3 regions of the Streptosporangium sp. CA-135522 genome follow, and region 2 is predicted to be linked to each of the others. Evidence: riboswitches for the same ligand, from Rfam matches in the RefSeq annotation. Region 2 holds a riboswitch; each other region holds the start of a gene.
The links. Region 2 has a riboswitch for cyclic di-AMP ahead of ACQPYK_RS41000 (C40 family peptidase). Riboswitches for the same ligand answer to the same signal wherever they lie in the genome.
Positions count from the first base shown of each region.

Region 1: linked by a shared signal. The riboswitch ahead of ACQPYK_RS17260 (CHAP domain-containing protein) and the one ahead of ACQPYK_RS41000 (C40 family peptidase) in region 2 are both predicted to bind cyclic di-AMP.
Region 3: linked by a shared signal. The riboswitch ahead of ACQPYK_RS39370 (hypothetical protein) and the one ahead of ACQPYK_RS41000 (C40 family peptidase) in region 2 are both predicted to bind cyclic di-AMP.

Region 1 covers NZ_CP192026.1:3,660,955-3,667,252, forward strand. Annotated here, with positions in the region: gene ACQPYK_RS17250 (carbohydrate ABC transporter permease) at 1-158, opposite strand, end outside; gene ACQPYK_RS17255 (ABC transporter substrate-binding protein) at 239-1,591, opposite strand; gene ACQPYK_RS17260 (CHAP domain-containing protein) at 2,197-2,892, opposite strand; cyclic di-AMP (ydaO/yuaA leader) riboswitch at 2,913-3,048, opposite strand; gene ACQPYK_RS17265 (TetR/AcrR family transcriptional regulator) at 3,419-3,997, opposite strand; gene ACQPYK_RS17270 (oxidoreductase) at 4,013-4,885, opposite strand; gene ACQPYK_RS17275 (hypothetical protein) at 5,037-6,092, shown strand; gene ACQPYK_RS17280 (DUF6716 putative glycosyltransferase) at 6,178-6,298, shown strand, end outside.
Region 2 covers NZ_CP192026.1:8,693,314-8,699,611, forward strand. Annotated here, with positions in the region: gene ACQPYK_RS40985 (O-methyltransferase) at 1-7, shown strand, start outside; gene ACQPYK_RS40990 (branched-chain amino acid aminotransferase) at 250-1,344, opposite strand; gene ACQPYK_RS40995 (3-isopropylmalate dehydrogenase) at 1,519-2,565, opposite strand; cyclic di-AMP (ydaO/yuaA leader) riboswitch at 2,709-2,939, shown strand; gene ACQPYK_RS41000 (C40 family peptidase) at 2,927-3,655, shown strand; gene ACQPYK_RS41005 (ROK family protein) at 3,785-4,957, opposite strand; gene ACQPYK_RS41010 (sugar ABC transporter substrate-binding protein) at 5,075-6,166, shown strand; gene ACQPYK_RS41015 (ATP-binding cassette domain-containing protein) at 6,167-6,298, shown strand, end outside.
Region 3 covers NZ_CP192026.1:8,352,635-8,358,932, reverse strand. Annotated here, with positions in the region: gene ACQPYK_RS39390 (alpha/beta fold hydrolase) at 1-21, opposite strand, end outside; gene ACQPYK_RS39385 (response regulator) at 143-796, opposite strand; gene ACQPYK_RS39380 (histidine kinase) at 793-3,066, opposite strand; gene ACQPYK_RS39375 (lytic polysaccharide monooxygenase) at 3,088-3,336, opposite strand; cyclic di-AMP (ydaO/yuaA leader) riboswitch at 3,695-3,843, shown strand; gene ACQPYK_RS39370 (hypothetical protein) at 4,066-4,683, shown strand; gene ACQPYK_RS39365 (alpha/beta fold hydrolase) at 4,929-5,786, shown strand; gene ACQPYK_RS39360 (hypothetical protein) at 5,834-6,205, opposite strand; gene ACQPYK_RS39355 (roadblock/LC7 domain-containing protein) at 6,218-6,298, opposite strand, start outside.

The sequences.
Region 1 (6,298 bases), 5.0 Mb from region 2:
AAGACGGCGAACAGGAGGAAGTAGGGGGAGACGAGGAAGTACGGGGTCGCCCGGAGGTCGAACCTGGCGAGTCCGCCGCCCCGTCCCGAACCCCGGTGCCCGGACGGCCGGCGGGGGCCGGGCCGGGCCGGAGCCGGGGTGTCGACGTGCAGGGTCATGTTCAGCCTTTCAGCCGAGGGCAGGCCACCGGCCCGGCGGCGGGATCACCGCCGCCGGGCCGGTGCGGGGCGGGAGGGGATCAGCTCGCCGCCTTGACGCCGGCCTCGAGGAACCTGGTCCAGGCCTGGTCGTAGGGGACGGAGCCCTGGTCCATGCCCTCGAGAACCTTCTCCACCGAGGTCTTCACCTGGGCGTGCTTCTCGCCGAGGAAGACCGGAAGCAGGTCCTTGACCGAGGCGCCGAAGATCTGGCCGGTGGGCGCGTCGTTGAAGAACGGGTTCTTCAACTCGCTGACCGCCGGGTCCTGCTGGGCGGGAATGGAGCTCGGGAAGGCCGCGGCCTCCTGGAAGGCCATGACGTGACCCTCCTTGCCGGTGAGGTAGTTCAGGACCTCGGCGGCCTCCTTGGGATGCTTGCTCTGCTTGGGCACCGCCAGGTAGGAGCCGCCCCAGTTGCCGGCGCCGCCGGGCACCGCCGCGATGTCCCACTTACCCTTGCCGACGTCGCCGGCCGCGCCGGAGACCACGCCGAGCATCCAGGCCGGGCAGCCCATCGTGGCGAACCCGCCCTTCTTGATGGCGGCGTTCCACGGCGGGGTGAAGGAGGCGAGCTTGGCGGTCAGGCCGGCCTCGCTGAAGCTCTTCACCGTGTCGAAGGAGGTCTTGATGGCCGGGTTGCTCTCGATGACGAGCTGGTTGTTCTTGTCGATGTAGGAGACGTTGCCGTTCTTCGGCGCCTCCTGCGACAGGATCACGTTGTAGAGCGTGTTCGGGCCGTCGAGGAACTTGGGATCGCCCTTGCCGGGGTTGGCGGCCTGGAACTTCTTGCCGACCTCCATGAACGCGTTCCAGTCCGGCCAGAGCTTGCCGACCTCCTCGCGGTCGGTGGGCAGGCCGGCCTTCTTGAACAGGTCCGTGCGGTAGCACATGGTCATGCCGCCGATGTCGGTGCCGAGCGCGAACAGCTTGTCGTCGGCGTTGATGCCGTTGTCCCACTTCGCCGCGGGGAAGTCCGCCTTGCGGCTGTCCAGGCCGTACGCGCCGAGGTCGGTGAAGAACTGCGGACGCGCCTTCATGAGACCCATCGCGCCTTCGTCCAGGGCGATGATGTCGGCCGCGCCGCTTCCGGCCTGCAGACGCTGCAGCAGCTGGGGCAGGTAGACGTCCTCGAAGCGGTCGGTGAGGTTCTGGTACTTCACCTGGATGTTCGGATGCGCGGCGTTCCACGTCTCCACGGCCTTGTCATAGCCGAAGTTCTCGCCACCGCCGAAGGTGTGCACGGTGATGGTCACCGGCTCGGCGGCCGGCGCGGAGGAGCCGCCGCCGGTCGCCGGCTTGGCGGGTTCACTCGAACCGCAGGAAGTGATCGCCAGGGCGGTGGCCGCCATCACCGCGACCGCGGCGAGCTTGCCATGCCGCTTGTTGTTCAACATTCCGGACCCCTCTCAGGTGGTCGCCCGAATCGATGGGAGGTGGCGTCGCGGATCGGTCCCCGACAAACGCGTCCGCGACGGGTTGTCCCTCAACGTGTTTTGGGAGCGCTCCCACGAAGAGTGGACGATAGGCATCCGGGACGTCAATATGCCGAAACTCAACCGTTACATCCCACCCTTTATGTGGGGACGAATAGTTATATAAGTCGACAAATCACCCAGAGGTGTGTTTGGGAGCGCTCCCATCGCAGGGGGATGCAACCGGACATTCCTTACGGCGAGGTCGTCGTTCGAGTGGACCGGGCACCGCGAAGGGCCGGCGAGCCGTGGGGGCGGGGTGCCGAGAGGCCGCGGGGGCACGGGGAGGGGGCCTGCCGGGGAGGACCGTGAGACGCGGCCGGGTGAGGACCGTGAGACGCGACTGGGGGAGGGAGGCGAGAGCGCGAGCAGGGGGCGGACGCCGAAAGGGCCCGGCTCTGATGAGCCGGGCCCTTTTTCGTGCTCCGTGCCGAGGGGGCGGCCGGTGCGTGCCGATGGATCGGCGGTGCGTGCCGAGGGGGCGGCCGGTGCGCGCCGATGGATCGGCGGTGTTGCGCGCCGGTGGATCAGCCGGCGTAGACCGGGTAGCCGTAGCCGACGACCTGGGACTTGGGCCGGACGCGCTGCTCGACCCGGCCGTTGCCGGTGTTGCCCTCGATCGTGCTGATCGTGCCGTCGCCGTTGTCCTTCTTCACGAAGCCGACGTGGTCGATCCCGCTGATGCTCTTGCCACCGTTCCAGTCGAAGTAGACGACGGCGCCGGGCTTGGCGGCGTTGCCCCAGTGGTCGTTGTTCTTGAACCACCGGGCGTGGGCGACGGTGTAGGCGTCCCAGCCCATGGTGGGACGGATGCCGGCCTGCTCGCCGACCCAGGAGACGAACATCGCGCACCAGGGGGCGTTGGCGTAGGCCCGCACGTTGCCGCCGTCACGGGCGACGGTCTCCCGGGCGCGGGGGGAGGAGACGTACCAGGACTGGAACTTCGTCCCGCCGCCCTGGGCGTTCTCGGAGACGCCGACCTGCTTGGCGGCGATGCGCAGGACCTGCGCGGCCGTGACCTTGGGCAGGCGCGCGGCCTTGGCCTGGAGAGGGGTCTCGGTGGTCTTGGAGATCTCCACCTGGGGGATGGCGACGGGGAGCTGTCCCGGAGTGTCCGCCAGGGCGGCGGGGACTGCGGCGATGCTGCCACCCAGGGCGATGGAAGCGCCCAGAACGATGCGGGTCAGGTGACGGGTCTTGGGGGTGAGGCGGTTCTTGGCCATGCGGGGGTGTGACTCCTTGCTTCGCTTCTCATTCCGCCTACCGGGTTAGCTGACGGGTTCGGGCTGGGAAGTGCCCTACGGCGCGCAAAGGCGCCGATTCACCCCAAGAACGTGGTTCCCCGGTTCCGCGACTCGCGGATTCGGCGGCCGTGCTCACCGGGCGGAGTGATCCACTCCGATGCGACACGGTCGGGCAATGTGTTGGTAACGCGTAGACCTGCAAAGACCTAGGCGTTCACCAGGAATGACTAGAAGCTACGTGAAACGGACAAACGATTACAAGTGGGACACATTGCCTTGGCTTGGGAATGCGTCCGAATCGAGGGGGAAGACTTGGTCTTTCCCAAGATCACTCCGCTCGCTCCCGGCGTCCGGGAGGAGACCGGAAACGCCGAGGCGCACGGCCTTTCCGCGAGGAGACGAGGGAAAAGTGCGCCGCCCGACTCCCTCCTCGTCCCCCGGTGTTCGTCATCAACGTAGATCTTTTCCCCAAGAGGGGTTTTACCTGCGAAAACGCTCGCTTCGATCAGTGTTTCGTCGCGGACCAGGCATGGATCAGCGGCAGCAGCACCCGGTCGACCGTCTCCTCGGCGAAGGCCTCGTCGAGCGGCTTTCCGAGGATGAGCAGCCGATGCCAGACCAGGGCCTCGGTGACCCTCCTGATCTCGCCGGGCTCGATCCTTTCCGGTAGTTCGCCCCGCTCGCGGGCGCGGTCGAGCAGCGGGGTGGTGCCGGTGATGTCGGGGCGGGGCACGTGCTCGCGCAGGGCGGCCGCCAGGTCGGGCGTGGTGAGCAGTGCGGGCAGCAGCCCGAAGACGAGGCTGTGCCTTTGCTCCAGGGTCCGGCAGAACCCGGCCACCACCGCCGTCAGGTCGCCGCGCATCGACCCGGTGTCGGGCGGCGGCGCGACGTCGATCTCCAGATGGTTGCAGACCAGGTCGACGACCAGCGCTTCCTTGCCCGGCCAGCGGCGGTAGATCGTGGCCTTGCTCGCGCTGGCGCGCTTGGCGATCTGGTCGACGGACATGCGGTCGAACCCGACTTCGGAGAGCAGTTCCATGGTCGCGTCGAGAATCGCCCGCTCCCGGCTGGGATCGAGACGCAAGGTGCCTCCGATGGGCTACGAGTGCCGTGTGATCGTCTTGAATCGTACGCCCGTGAGCTCCTCCGAGGTCTCCCACAGCCGCCGGGCCACATCCTCCTCCAGTGCCTTGGGGGAAGGGGTCAGCGTCTTCGGGCCCGGACCGATGAACTGGCCGCCGGTCACCTCGGTGGAGGTGGCGGCGTAGAGGGAGGGGATCGCGCCCTTGAGCGGAGGCTGCAGCGCCAAACGCATGAGGGCGTTGACCGGCCTGGTGAGCACGCCCAGCTTCATGATGCCGGTGGCCGTCGCACCGGGATGAGTGGCCACGCTGAGCAGCCGCCCCTCCGCTCTGCGCTGCAGCTCCAGCGTGAACAGCAGGTTGGCGAGCTTCGACCTGCCGTAGGCCGAGAACCGCCCGTAGCGGCGTTCGAGGCCCAGGTCGCCGAAGTCGATCCGGCCCAGGCCGTGCGCGTCGCTGGAGACCGTGACCACCCGGGCGCTCGGCCGGGCGAGCAGGTGCGGCAGCAGCAGCCCGGTCAGGGCGAAGTGACCCAGGTGGTTGGTGCCGAACTGCATCTCGAACCCGTCGGCGGTGGTCCGCCGAGGGATCATGCCGACTCCCGCGTTGTTGACCAGTATGTCGAGGGGCCCGTCGAAGGCGGAGGCGAACGCCCGCACCGAGCTCAGATCGGCCAGGTCCAGCCGTCTCCACTCGATTCGCGCGTCCGCGACCCGCAGGCGGATCGCGGACGTCGCCGCCTCTCCCCTGGCCCGATCCCGTGTGGCCACGATGACCCGCGCACCGTGCCCGGCCAGGTGCAGCGCGGTCGGGAGTCCGATGCCGCCACCGGCGCCGGTGACCACCGCGGTGGTGCCGGTCAGGTCGGGGATGTCGTCCGGGGTCCACATGGCTCGCTCCTCTGAGGCGTGAGGCAAGGTGTACGAAACCGTTCCGTACACCACGGTAGATCGTCCTGGATCAGATGCGCAAGTGGGCGTATTCGGGTGTTCACCCACAGTTCCCGGGCGTGTAAGACATCCCGGTTACGGTGAGGCAGTCGTGAACGGGTCATCGCCCGGCGTGGAGCACGGTCGAGACCACGCGCGGGAGCAGGGTTCGGCCGTTGCCTGGGTGGAGTCCCCGCTGCAGATGCTCTGCGCCGTGGAAGCCCACCACGCCGGGCTGCTCGGCCCACGTGCCCGAGTGGTGCCCCGAGCGGGCCTGCGTCCGCTCCTGATCACCCGCCGTGAGATCTCCCGGCTCGGCCCGCCCGGCGGGCTGGAGCTGGCCGCTCCCGAGCCTGAGATGCCCAGGCCCCGCCGGGGCACGACCTGGGCGGTCGGCGACGCCTTCTCCGGCAAGGTGCAGTTCGGCTGGCTGACCGCCCTGCCGGGCCGCATCGTGATCGTCGACGACGGCCTGGCCACCATCAGGCTCCTGGAACTGCTCACCGGACAGGTCTTCACACCGCTGCTGCGGGCTCGCGCGAGCGCCTCCGGCCCACTGCGGGCCGGGCTCAGGCGCGCGCTGGGGACGGCCGCCGGCCTGCGACTGCGCGCCGCCGCCCGCTCCGGCCGCCTGTCGATCTTCACGGCGTTGCCCGTCCCCGCCGAGCTGGCGCGGGCCGTACGGGACGGGGGCACGGAGCTGATCACCCACGACTTCGCCTGGCTGCGCTCGCAGCCCCTGCGCAGGCCGCGTCCGCAGGAGCGCACCGTCGTGCTCGGCACCTCGCTGGTCCGCAACGGCCTGATCCACCGCGAGCGCTACTTCACCTGGCTGGCCGGACTCGGCTCGTCCGAGCCGGTGGCCTACTTCCCGCACCGCCGGGAGGATCCCCATGATCTCGACCGGGTCAGGCGACAGCCCGGGATCACCGTCTACGACGGCGGGATCCCGGCCGAGATGACCCTGCGGGGGCTGGCCGCCGAGCAGCGGGTGCTGAGCCTGCCGTCGACCGCGGTCACCTCCCTGCGGGTCCTGCTCTCGGCTCGGGGCGTCACCGTGGAGACGGTGGACGTCCCCGACGAGTGGTGGACCGCTCAGGCGGCGCCGTCACTGCGTTCCCACCTGTCGATGTTCGCCCATCACGACACCGGAGTCACAGGGGCATGAACCCACGGACGAATCCGAGGGTTCACGGCTCCACAGGTAGGCCCGGGGGACTCCACACCGGAGGTGTTTGTTGAAAATCCTGGCCGTGGCCGACTCGGATTCCTACCTGAAGTGGGCCGCCTATCTGCTCGGGGACCTGCCCGCGAGCTGTACGGCGGAGCTGACGGTGATCCGCACTCCCATCACGCCCTCCCCGGCCCAGATCC
Region 2 (6,298 bases):
GCACTGACGAGATCGACGCGCTCGAGGAAAAGGCCAGGCTGCTCAGCCGGCCCGACGAGGCCGGATACGCCCACGAGGTCTCCGTGAAACCCGGTGAGCCGTTCGGCCTGCCCGCGCCGTGGAATCTCACGATCGACACGGGCAAGCCGATCGAGGAGTAGGTTCCGCGCGAGGAAGGCCCGGCCAGGTGGGAGGCCGGGCTTTCCTCGTGTCCGGGTGTCCTCGTGTCCTCGTGTCCTCGTGTCCGGGTCAGCAGATCTTGTGGACCCAGCTGCGGGCGTCGGGGCGGGAGCCGTACTGGATGCCGACCAGCTCCTCGCGGATCCTGGCGGTGACGGGGCCCGGGGTGCCGTCGCCGATCGTCCAGGCGCGGTCGGCGCCCTTGACCGAGCCGACCGGGCTCACGACCGCCGCGGTACCGCAGGCGAAGACCTCGGTGAGTTCGCCGGACTCGGCGGCCGACTGCCACTCGTCGATCGACAGGCGCCCTTCCTCGGCGCTCAGGCCCAGGTCGGAGGCGAGGGACAGGATCGAGTCACGGGTGATGCCGGGCAGGAGCGTGCCGGTGAGAGCCGGGGTGAGCAGGCGGTCGCCGTAGACGAAGAACAGGTTCATCCCGCCCATCTCCTCGACGTAGCGGTGCTCGTTCGCGTCGAGCCAGACCACCTGGTCACAGCCCTGTTCGACGGCCTGGCGCTGGGCCACGAAGGCCGCCGCGTAGTTGCCGCCGCACTTGGCGAAGCCGGTGCCGCCGGGAGCTGCGCGGGTGTATTCGGTGGACAGCCAGACCGACACGGGCTTGTCGGCGCCGAAGTAGGCGGCCGCCGGGGAGGCGATCACCATGTAGCGGTAGGTCCTGGAGGGGTAGTTGACGCCGAGCGCGGCCTGCGTGGCGATCATGAAGGGACGCAGGTAGAGGCTGTGGCCCGGGGTCGTGGGCACCCACTCGCGATCGGTCTGGACGAGGAGCTCCAGCGACTCGACGAACGTCTCCTCGGGAAGCTCCGGCATGGCCATCCGCGCCGCCGACAGGTTGAACCGGGCGGCGTTGGAGTACGGCCGGAAGGTCGCGATCGCGCCGCTCTCCTGACGGTAGGCCTTCAGCCCCTCGAAGAGCTCCTGGGCGTAGTGGAAGACCGAGGTGGCCGGGTCCAGGCTCAGCGGGCCGTACGGCGTGAGCCGCGCGTCGTGCCAGCCCTCCCCCTCAGTGTAGTCGATCGAGATCATGTGATCGGTGAAGGTCTGTCCGAATCCGGGACTCTCCAGTACCTGCTCACGCTCGGCTGCGGTGCGAGCGTGGTCGGAGAGCTGCACGTCGAAGCTGAGCTTCTGAGCGGTGGTCATGACGGAGATCCTTCTCTTTGTGGCGGTCTGCACCTGAGTCCATTCTGCGATGGACCAGGTAACGGGAAACTACTGCATCTATGTCGGAAACCGGCAGTGCCGGGATAAAAGAAGACGCGCCCGGCGGCTCACGTGAGCCGCCGGGCGCGTCTGAGGTGGGGGAAGGCGGCTTCGTCAGCCGGCTACTCGGGCGGTGATGTCGTCACCGATCTCGTGGGTGGTGCGGCTGGTCCAGCCGGTCTGCCGCTCGAGCAGGTCGTCGGCGACGGCCTGCTCGACCCGGGCGGCCTCGGCGGACAGGCCGAGGTGGTCCAGGAGCATGGCGACCGACAGGATCGTCGCGGTCGGGTCGGCCTTGCCCTGGCCCGCGATGTCGGGGGCACTGCCGTGGACCGGCTCGAACATGCTCGGCGCGGTGCGGTCGGGGTTGATGTTGCCACTGGCCGCCAGGCCGATGCCACCGGCGACGGCGGCGCCGATGTCGGTGAGGATGTCACCGAAGAGGTTGTCGGTGACGATCACGTCGAACCGCTCCGGCTGGCTGACGAAGAACATCGAGGCGGCGTCGATGTGGCAGTAGTCGGTCTGGACGTCGGGATATTCCAGGCTGACCCGATCGAACGTGCGGGCCCAGAGGTCGCCGGCGTAGGTGAGCACGTTGGTCTTGTGGACCAGCGTCAGCTTCTTGCGGGCTCGGCCGAGCGCCTTGTCGAAGGCGTAGCGGACGACGCGCTCGACGCCGAAGGCGGTGTTCAGCGACTCCTGGGTGGCGATCTCGTGCGGGGTGCCGCGGCGCAGCACGCCGCCCGCGCCCGCGTAGAGGCTCTCGGTGCCCTCGCGGACGACGACCATGTCGATGTCTTCGGGACGGGCCTTGCCCAGCGGGGTCTCGACGCCGGGGAAGAGCCTGACCGGGCGCAGGTTGACGTAGTGGTCGAGCTCGAAGCGGAGCTTGAGCAGCAGGTCGCGCTCCAGGATGCCCGGCGGAACGCTGGGGTCGCCGATCGCGCCGAGCAGGATCGCGTCATATCCGCGCAGCTCGTCAAGGGCCGTGTCGGAGAGGACCTCACCGGTCTGGTGGTAGCGCTTGGCGCCGAGGTCGTAGGTGGTGGTCTCCACCTTCGTGCCGACCGCTTCGAGCACCTTCAGGCCCTCGGCGACGACCTCGACTCCGATCCCGTCCCCGGGGATGACTGCCAGGCGAATGTTGCGCGAATCCATGCAGGCACCTTACCGGCCCGTCTCGGTAATCGAACACCCATCTCATCTGACGGACACTTTCCCCTCACTCGGACCCTCTGATCGTTTTGTCCGTTTTTGCGACGTATTGACCCTTTAATGAACTTTCGTTATGGTCCTCTGCATTCGAACCGATGCCTAATCCGCCCAGGTCGTCCCCTCTTTCGGCCTGCGCGGAGCCGGGGAACCACTTCCGGGATCCACGGCCGCCCAGGACATCTCGCTTCGCCCGGCGAAGCCGTGTCCTGAGCCGCCTACACGGGATCCCTTGGGGCGAATCAGCGCTTCTCGCGCCGTAGGGCGGCCTCCACGCCCGAGCCCGACAGCTAACCCGGCCGGCCCTATGGAAGGAACCATCCTGTCCGGCAAACTTTCCCCCCGCGTCCTGTCCCTGATCGTCGCCGGCACCGCCGTGTTCGCGACGCCGGCCGTCGCTTCGACCGCCGTCCTGGCCGACGCTCCCGCTCCGGCCCCCGTTTCCACGCCGGCGCCCGATGCCGTTCCCGCTTCCGCGCCCGATGCCGTTCCCGCACCCGCCCCCGCTTCCGCGCCCGATGCCGTTCCCGCGCCCGCCCCCAAGATCGTGACGCTCACCGGTCCCAAGCTCAAGGAGATCATCGCCAAGCGGACCCCCCTGCCCGCCTGGAAGAAGGCCGTGAAGTGGGCCATGGCCCAGCGCGGCACGCCCTACGTCTGGGGTGGCACCGGCAAGGGCGGCTTCGACTGCTCCGGCCTGATGCTCCGCGCCTACGGCGCCGCCGGGATCCACCTGCCCCGCGTCACCAACGACCAGTACGCAGCCTTCTCCAAGAAGGTCCCCTGGAAGAACCTCCAGCCCGGCGACCTGGTCTTCTTCCACAGTCTCGGCCACGTCGGCATGATCACCAGACCGGGCTACATGGTCCACGCCCCGCAGACCGGCGACGTGGTCAAGGAGGAGAAGCTCGACGCCTGGCGCCGCAGCAGTTTCGCCGGCGCCGTCCGCCCCGACCGTTCAGGCGTCAAGCTCACCGTCCAGCGGGCCAAGGTCGCGGCCGAACCCGCTCCCCCGATGCTTCAGGCCACCGCCTGAGGCCCCCTGAGCAGCGGGGCGCCGCGGGTCCGCCCGCCCGCGGCGCCCCGCCTCGCGCCCCATTCGGGGTCGCCATCAGTGCCGCCCCCTTCAGTGCCGCCCGTTCGGGGCCGTCCGCGCCCGCGCTGTTCAGGCCTGGCGTGCGGCGAAGATGACGTCCCAGGCACGGGCCAGCGCACGGGCGACGGCGCCGAGCAGGACCCCGCTGTCGCCCAGGGTGCTCGCCACCACGGTGGGACGTAGCGGTCCGAGCTCGGCGATCCGGCCGGCGATCGAGTCGCCGAGCAGGTCGAGATTGCGACCGACGCCACCGGTCAGCACGACCACCTCCGGATCCAGGACCGCGGCCACCGCGACGACCAGCCCGCCGATCCGGCGCCCCTCGGCCTCGACGACGGCCAGTGCGACCGGGTCCCCGGCCGCCGCCGCGGCGAACACCTCCTTGGCGGTCGCCAGCCGGAGCCCCGCCGCCCGAGCCTCGCGCACCACGCCGAGCGCGCCGGCCACGGTCTCGGTGAGCCCGTGCTCCAGCGTCTCCTGGTCGGGGGCGAGATCCTCGGCCGCGGGCAGGTAGGAGACCTCTCCCGCGGCGCCGCGCGCCCCGGAGTAGAGCTCGCCGTTGATGACGATGCCCATGCCGACGCCGGTGCCGACGGACACCAGCGCGAAGTGGGACTTCTCCTTGCCCTCCCCGTAGGCGTGCTCGCCGAGGGCGGCCAGGTTGATGTCGTTCTCTATCGCCAGGTCCGTCTCCAGCGCGGCACGCAGCCGGTCGAGCAGGCCGGGACTGCCCCAGCCGGGCAGGTTCGCGGCGAGGTCCAGCCGACCGGCGTCGGGATCGTAGACGCCGGGGCTGCCGACCACCGCGTAGGCGACCGAAGCCCATTCGAGATCGGCCTCGGCCACCGCCGCCTGGGCCAGGTCCCGGACCCGCGCGACCAGGTCGTCCTCGCTTCGCGCGTCGTTGCGGCCGTCACGGCGGCCGACGAAGCGGCCCCGGAGGTCGGCCACCGCCACCCGGATCCAGTCTCGGCCGATGTCGACGCCCGCGACGTGCACGGCACTGGCGTTCATGTCGTAGAGCGAGGTCACCGGGCCCGGACGGCCGGAGACCTCGCCGACCAGATGGACCAGCCCGTCTTCCTCCAGACCGGCCAACGCCGCCGACACGGTGGGTTTGGACAGGCCGGTGACCTTGGCCAGGTCGGCGCGCGAGGCCGGACCGTGTTCGAGGAGCTGGTCGAGAAGACGCCGCTCGTTCATCACCCGCAGCAGCCGTGGATTGCCGAGCTGGCCTCGCACCTTCACTCTCCTCTTGTGATCCCGATGATCCTGCGAAAAGGCTAGCCAACGCTCTTGATAGTAAACTACCTTTCTTACCAATCACGTTCGGGGCGGTACGCGAAAGGACGATGTGCGATGCACCGAGGATGGCTGGCCATTCCGCTGACGGCGGTGGCGCTCGCGACGGCCGCCTGCGGCGGCGGCTCGACCGCTACCACCACTCCCCAGGCCAAGGAGGGCGAGAACGCGGCCACGATCGCGCTCTTCCTCCCCGAGTCGAAGACCACCCGCTACGAGGCGTTCGACCGGCCCCTCTTCGAAGCCAAGGTCAAGCAGCTGTGCCCGGCCTGCAAGCTCCTCTACAGCAACGCCGACCAGGACGCCGCCAAGCAGCAGCAGCAGGTGGAGGCCGCGCTGACCCAGGGCGCGGACGTGCTGGTGCTCGACGCGGTGGACGCGGCGGCGGTGGCGCCGCTGGTCAATCAGGCCAAGCAGAAGAAGATCCCGGTGATCGCCTACGACCGGCTGATCTCCGGCATCGGCTACGACTACTTCGTCTCGTTCAACAACGTCCGGGTCGGCGAGATGCAGGGACAGGCGCTGCTCGACGCGCTCACCGCCAAGGGCACGGTGGCCAAGGGCCAGATCGTGATGATCAACGGCTCTCCCACCGATCCCAGCTCGGCCGACTACAAGAAGGGTGCGCACAACGTCCTGGACGGCAAGGTCAAGGTGGCCCAGGAGTTCGACACCCCCGACTGGAGCCCGGACAAGGCCCAGCAGCAGATGGAGCAGGCGATCACCAAGACCGGGCGCGACACCATCGTCGGCGTGCTGTCGGCCAACGACGGCATGGCGGGCGGCGCCATCGCCGCGATGAAACGGGCCGGCTACAAGGAGCTCCCGCCGATCACCGGGCAGGACGCGGAGCTGGCCGCCGTACAGCGGATCCTCACCGGCGAGCAGTACATGACGATCTACCTGAACATCAGGGCCGAGGCGGAGAAGTCCGCGGAGCTGGCCGTGGCGGTGGCCAGGGGCGACAAGCCCGCCGCCTCCACCACGGTCGACAACGGCACCGCCGGCATCCCCGCCTTCCTCCTCGACCCGATCGCCGTCACGGCCGACAAGATCAAGGACACCATCGTGAAGGACGGGTTCTACAAGGCCTCCGACATCTGCACCGCAGAGGTCAAGAACGCCTGCGCGAAGGCGGGCATCCAGTAAATGATCTCCGCTACCGGTATCACGAAGCGGTACGGCGCGGTCCAGGCGCTCGACGGCGCGAGCCTGGACCTGCACCCGGGCGAGGTGGTCGCGCTGATGGGCGACAACGGAGCCGGGAAGTCCACGCTGGTC
Region 3 (6,298 bases), 340 kb from region 2:
GGGAGGGGGTTCGCCTTTCATGGATTTCACGCTAGGAGCGGGAAACGCGGTGATCGCCCTCCCTGAGGACCGTTACCATCCCCGCCGTGCGGCGGGGTTCGCCCCTCCCGGGGACGGATGCCGCCGGCGGTGGGAGGCGAGATCACCGCGTCCCGGGACGGACCAGTCCGGCCTCGTAGGCGGCGATCGTGGCCTGGACGCGGTCGCGGACCCCGAGCTGGGCGAGGATCCGCGCGACGTGATCCTTGACCGTGGCCGGGCTGATCTCCAGGGAGGCCGCGATCTCGGCATTGGACAGACCCCGGGCGACGTGCAGGAGGACCTGCGTCTCACGAGGGGTGAGACCCGCGACGCGGGCGGTGTCGGCCGGGCCGGGATCGGCGGCGAAGCGGTCGAGCAGCCGCCGGGTCACCCCGGGGTCGAGCAGCGCGTCACCTCTGGAGACCACCCGGACCGCGTCGATGATCCGCTCGGGGTCGGCGTCCTTCAGCAGGAATCCGGCGGCTCCCGCGCGCAGCGCCGCGAACACGTACTCGTCCAGGCCGAAGGTGGTGAGCACCACCACCTTCGCGCCCGGGACCTCCGCCGTGATCCGTGCCGTGGCCGCGAGCCCGTCGAGACCGGGCATCCTGATGTCCAGGACGGCCACGTCGGGCAGCAGGGACGCCGCCTGGGCCACGGCCGTCTCGCCGTCGGCGGCCTGGCCGACGACGGTGATGTCCGGTTCGGCGTCGAGCACCGCGGTGATCCCCACCCGGACCACCGCCTGGTCGTCGGCGACCGTCACCCGAATCACGCTGGCCCCACCTCCGGCAGCCACACCCGCACCCCGTCTTCCGTCTCGGTGACCGTACCGCCCGCGGCGTCGGCCGTGGCGCGCACCTTCCGGACCTGGGCCGGACCGGACACCGCGAGGCCGTCCGGGAGGTAGGCCACGGTCACCGTCACGCCGGTTGCACCGTTCATACGGCTCACGCCGCTTGCGCTGCTCACGCCGCCGGACAACATGGCCTCGGCGATCCGGTAGGCGGCGACCTCGACGGTGGCGGGCATCGGCCGGCGCGTTCCCGTGTAGCGGACGACGGCGTGGCTTCTGGCGGCCAGGGCGGCGATCGCGGCGATGACGGGGGGAAGGGCATCGTCGGCGGGATCGTCACGCAGCTCGCCGAGAAGTTCGCGCAGCGCGGTGAGACCGGCTCTGGCCTCGGCCAGGACGATGTCGAGGCGCCGCTCGTCGGCCGCCCTGACCACCGCCTCGGCCCGCGATCTGGCGGTACGGCGCAGCCCGGTGGCGATCCGGCCCCGCTCGGCTCGGGCCGCCGCCACCGCGTCCCGGTCGAGCCGGTCGCGTTGCTGCACCGCCGCGTCCCGCAGCCGGCGCCGCCGCCCGCCGACGAACACGCCCGCCGCCCACGCCGAGACGGTGGGGACGGCCAACGCCGCCGTGAGCGTCGCCCAGACCGCCACCGGCGGCCCCGTCAAGCCGTCGACCAGGGGAAAGGCGCCCAGGGCCGCCACCGCGAGCGGGGCCGGCCAGCCGCGCCCGCCGTACGCGCCGACACTGTAGACCAGGGTCAGCTCCACCCACCAGCACAACAGCACCAGCTGAGCCGACTCCGGCGCGGTCCACCCGGCGGCGTCGCACCACAACCAGGCCGGCAGCAACGACTGCGCCGCGGCCAGGCTCGGCCACGGCATCCTGCGACGCCACCTCAGCGGCAGGGCGTGCAGTACGAGCAGGACCGACAGCAGCGCTCCGGACGCCGGGGTCGCGAACGGCTCCGGCACCTCCGCGTAGAGCAGCCCGGCTCCGGCGGGCAGCGCCACGGCCAGTACTACCAGGGCCCAGTCCAGCGCCGCCGTCCCTCGCCAGCCCGCCGCGCGGCCAGGCCGGTGGACGTCCCGCCGGTTGTCGCCGTAGCGGAGCCGAGGAAACGGGCGGGGACGGCCGGGTACGGGTGCGTGGGCGGTCGTGAGCGGGAGGCGGGCCTGGACCGTCCAGCCACGGGGCGGGGGAGTTCGCGACGGCTCCGGTGCGTCCGCGGGTCCGTACGGCGGGGCGCAGCGCGGGAAGGGACCGGCACGCGGGCCGGTGTGGATGTGCTGGCCGGCGTGCGGGCCGGCGTGCAGAGTGCCGCCGAGGGCGCCGACGGCATGGCGCAGTGCGGCGAGGCCGGTGCCCGCGCCCAGGCCGGAGACGGTCGCCGGGCCGCCGTTGTCGGTGACCGTCACCGTCAGCCAGCCGGTGGCGGCCGGTGTGACAGGAGCCGGTGTGACGGGATCGGTGGCACCCCCCGCCGCCGGGGAGCTGGCGATAACGGGTGCGCCCCCCGGGCCGGTGGCCGGCGCGAGCACCGAGCCGGTGGCGGCCGGTGCCGCCGAGGCGTCGTGGACGGCTTCCACCCGGACGTGGACGACGGCGCCGGTGGCGTAGCGCATCGCGTTGGTCAGGGCCTCGCGGACCACGCGGAAGGCGACCGCGGCGAGTTCGGGCGGCGCGGTGACGATCGTGCGGTGGTAGGTCACGCCGGGACGGCCGATGAGGAGGGTGTCGATGTCACCGAGGGCGAGGGCACGGCCGCGGCGATCGAGGGCGCAGAGGCGGTCGAGTTCGGCCACGGCCTGGCGGCCCGCGTCGGCGGCGTGGGTGACGGCCTCGGCGGTGAGGCTCGGGTCGCCGAGACGGAGGGCGGCGGCCGAGGCGACCACGATTCCGGTGAGCCGGTGGGCGGCCACATCGTGGAGTTCGGCGGCGAGACGGTCGCGTTCGGCGGTGGCGGCCAGCCGGGGCACGGCCTCGGCGGCGGCTCGGTAGGCGGCGAGCGCCGCACGGCCGGCCCTGCGGCGGCGGCGGGAACGTCCCATGGCCCACGCCATCGCTGCGCCGCCCGCCGTGAGCCCTCCTGCTCCGGCGGAGTTCTGGAGACTCCCTCCGTGCATGACGACCACGAGGGCGACGGCCAGTGTGGCGGCGACCGCTCCGATCGCCGCCGGCCCGGCCGTGCCGTACACCGCCAGCGCGTAGAGGATCGCGAGGAGCACCGCGCAACCGAGGGCGATCAGCACAGGCCCACGCTACTGCCGACGTCACCCATGGTCGCGAGCGTCACGCGGCGTCCACCCGAACGCCCGGTGTTCGGCGCGTCCCGCACCGCAGAGCCGGCCGTCAGGGACGAGCTCGCGGTGCCCGCCTCCGGCGTTGGCGATATTGATCTCGTTCAGCCGTCCAGCGGCTGGATATCGCCGGTCGTGACCGCGGCTTTGCACGCGGGTGTATCCGGGCGTCTCCGAATCCTCCGGAAAACAGGCGTAGACCCGGCTGATCGGGGGTTCCATCGATCGATTGGCATATGCGGAGGCAAAGAACATCGTCGGGAGAAGGGCCGGCGCGCTGGTCGCCACCGCGATCACAGCTATCTCTCGCTCGTTCGTCGAGCAGTCCTCTTCGGCGGTTAAGAAGTAAGGATACGCAGGTCAAAGGCATGATCACCGAAAAGCTTCCAGGTAACCTTCCTAATGGTTCCAGCGAAGTCAACGGCCTCTCCGGGCATGATCAAGGCTTGGCCAATGGCGCTTTCTTGGTAGACGAGGTAGATCTTCTGGGGTTTTCATGGGTTTTGTTTTGCTTTGTCACTGAATGCGTGTAGTGTCCTATTTGTGATCGGTTGGCGACCTGCCCTTCAACGGAAGGAGCGGCCGGCCGACGTCGAATCCCGCAGGCCTCAGGGTCGCGGGAACCGGGGACCCACTTCTTGGGGTGAATCCGCCGCGAGCGTGCGGCGGTAGGGCAACTCCACCGCCCGAATCCGTCAGCTAACCCGGTAGACGAGATGGAGAGGAGATCACTAATGGGGCGTTTCGCCCACTTCCTGTCGGTGTCGACCTCGTTCACACCGGTCAACTAAGGCTTCCTCGCCGCGTCCGAACGCGGCGCACCCACAGCGCTCCGCGTAGCGCCCGGTCTTCCCGGCTACGCACCTTGACCCTGTGAGCGCCTATCCCGCCCGCGCCCCCCTGTCGGCGTGCGCGGCCTCCCGTTCCCTCGCGAAAGAGTCTTTTCTTCCCATGCGTTTCTCCCTTGGCCTGCGCCAGAACCGTTTCCTCGCCGCCACCCTCCTGGGTGCGAGCGTCTTCGCCTCCGCGGGCGTCGTCTCGGCGCTCCCCGCCTCCGCAGACGTCTCCGCCCCCGCCCCCGGCTCCGAGTCCGGTTCCACCTCCGGCTCCGAGGTCGCCCTCCTGAAGGGTTCGACCAAGGCCTCCTATTTCTGGGACGACTCCTCCGGCCGCGCCGGTGACACCGGCCTGCCCGCGAGCGGCAAGCCGATGCAGAAGGGCATGATCGCCAGCCCGAGCTGGCCCCTGATGACCGAGGGCTACGTGGTCTACAAGGGCAAGAAGGCCAAGTTCTTCGTCGGCGACCGCGGTCCCGGCGTGCCCTCCAGTAGCGGCGTCATGATCGACCTGGACGCCAAGTCCTTCGCCGACCTGACCGGCGGCACGTTCAACGCCGACACCCTGGGCGTGGACGGCAACGGCGGCATGGGTCACATCAAGGTCGACTACGTCATCACCAAGTGGGGCAACGGCCCGGGCAAGAAGAACTACCCGGTGCCCTTCTCCGCGGGCGCGTGGGGCCGCATCGACCACAACCCGGCCACCCCGCCGACGGTCGTCGACAAGTAATCGTCATCGCGTAGTCGGGCGGGCCGCCGCAAGGGCCGAAAGCCCCGGCGCCTCCTCCACGAGAGTCCCTCCCCCCTCTCCCCTTCCCCTGGAGGGACTCCCGTGCATCCCCCTTCCGCCTTCTGGTGACAAGCGAGAGCGGACGCCCGCCCAGGGCGTCCGCTCTTGCTCTCGTTTATACCGAATGTCATTCTGTTTGCCATGACCGGAACGGTATCCGCCATGACCGGCGCGGTGGGAGCGCCATGATCCTGCGCGCTCCCGCGAACGGCATCGAGATCGCCTACGAGACCTTCGGCTCGCCCGAGCACCGCCCGCTTCTGCTCATCATGGGTCTCGGCGCCCAGCTCATCCACTGGGACGACGAGCTCTGTGAACTGCTCGCCGACCGCGGGCACCACGTGGTCCGGTTCGACAACCGGGACGCCGGCGAGTCCACCCACCTGAACGGCGTCCCGGTGCCCGCCTTCGGCGGGGACGGGCAGGTCCCCTACCTGCTGGACGACATGGCCGACGACACCGCCGGCCTGCTCGACGCGCTCGGCTGGGAGTCCGCCCACGTGGTGGGCGCCTCGCTGGGAGGAATGATCGCCCAGACACTGGCGATCCGACACCCGCGCCGGGTGCGTACTCTCACCTCCATCATGTCCACCCCCGGCCCGCAGGCCGCCCCGCCCACCGAGGCCGCGATGGCGGTGCTCATGTCGCCGGCCGCGCGCGACCGGGAGAGCGCGATCCGGCAGTCGGTGGCGGCCTGGGAGGTCATCGGCTCGCCGGGATTCCCGCTGGATCGCGAGCGGATCGCCCAGGTCGCCGGGCTGAGCTACGACCGGTCCTACGATCCGGCCGGGACGGGCCGGCAGCTCGCCGGGATCATCGCCTCCGGCGACCGCACGCCGTTGCTGAAGGAACTCACGGTGCCCACCCTCGTGCTGCACGGAGAGGCCGACCAGCTCGTGCCGCTGTCCGGCGGCATCGCCACGGCCGAGGCGATCCCCGGCGCCAGGCTGATCACCTTTCCCGGGATGGGCCACGACCTGCCGTGCCCGCTCTGGCCCGAGATCGTCGGCGCGATCGACGAGCTCACCGCCGCCGAGCGTTGAGCTCCGGTACGGCTTGCGCCTCCCGGGGCGCAAGCCGTACCGGAGGATCAGATTTCGAGCTTCTCCTCGATGCCGCGCAGGCTGTGCCGCGCGAGCGCCAGGTTGGCCCGGGTCCGGTCGAGTGCCAGGTAGAGGAAGAGCCCCTTGCCGCCCCTGCCGGTGATCGGACGGATCACGTGGTACTGGCTGCCGAGCGTGATGAGGATGTCCTCGATGCCGTCCTTGAGGCCCAGCGACTCCATCGTCCGCAACTTGGCCTTGACGACCTCGGTGTTGCCGGCCGCGGCGACCTGGAGATCGAGGTCCTTGGAGCCGCCGAGGGCGCCCAGCGCCATGCCGCTGTTGTAGTCCACGACGACCGCGCCGAGGGCGCCGTCGATCGCCATCATCTCCTTGAGAGAGATGTCCATGTTGCCCATACCTGTCTCCGATCACGGGGTTGTCGATGTGCGGGACGTGATGGCGGCCAGGTTCGCCGCCGTCTTACGGCCCTCCAGTCGCAGCAGCCCGAG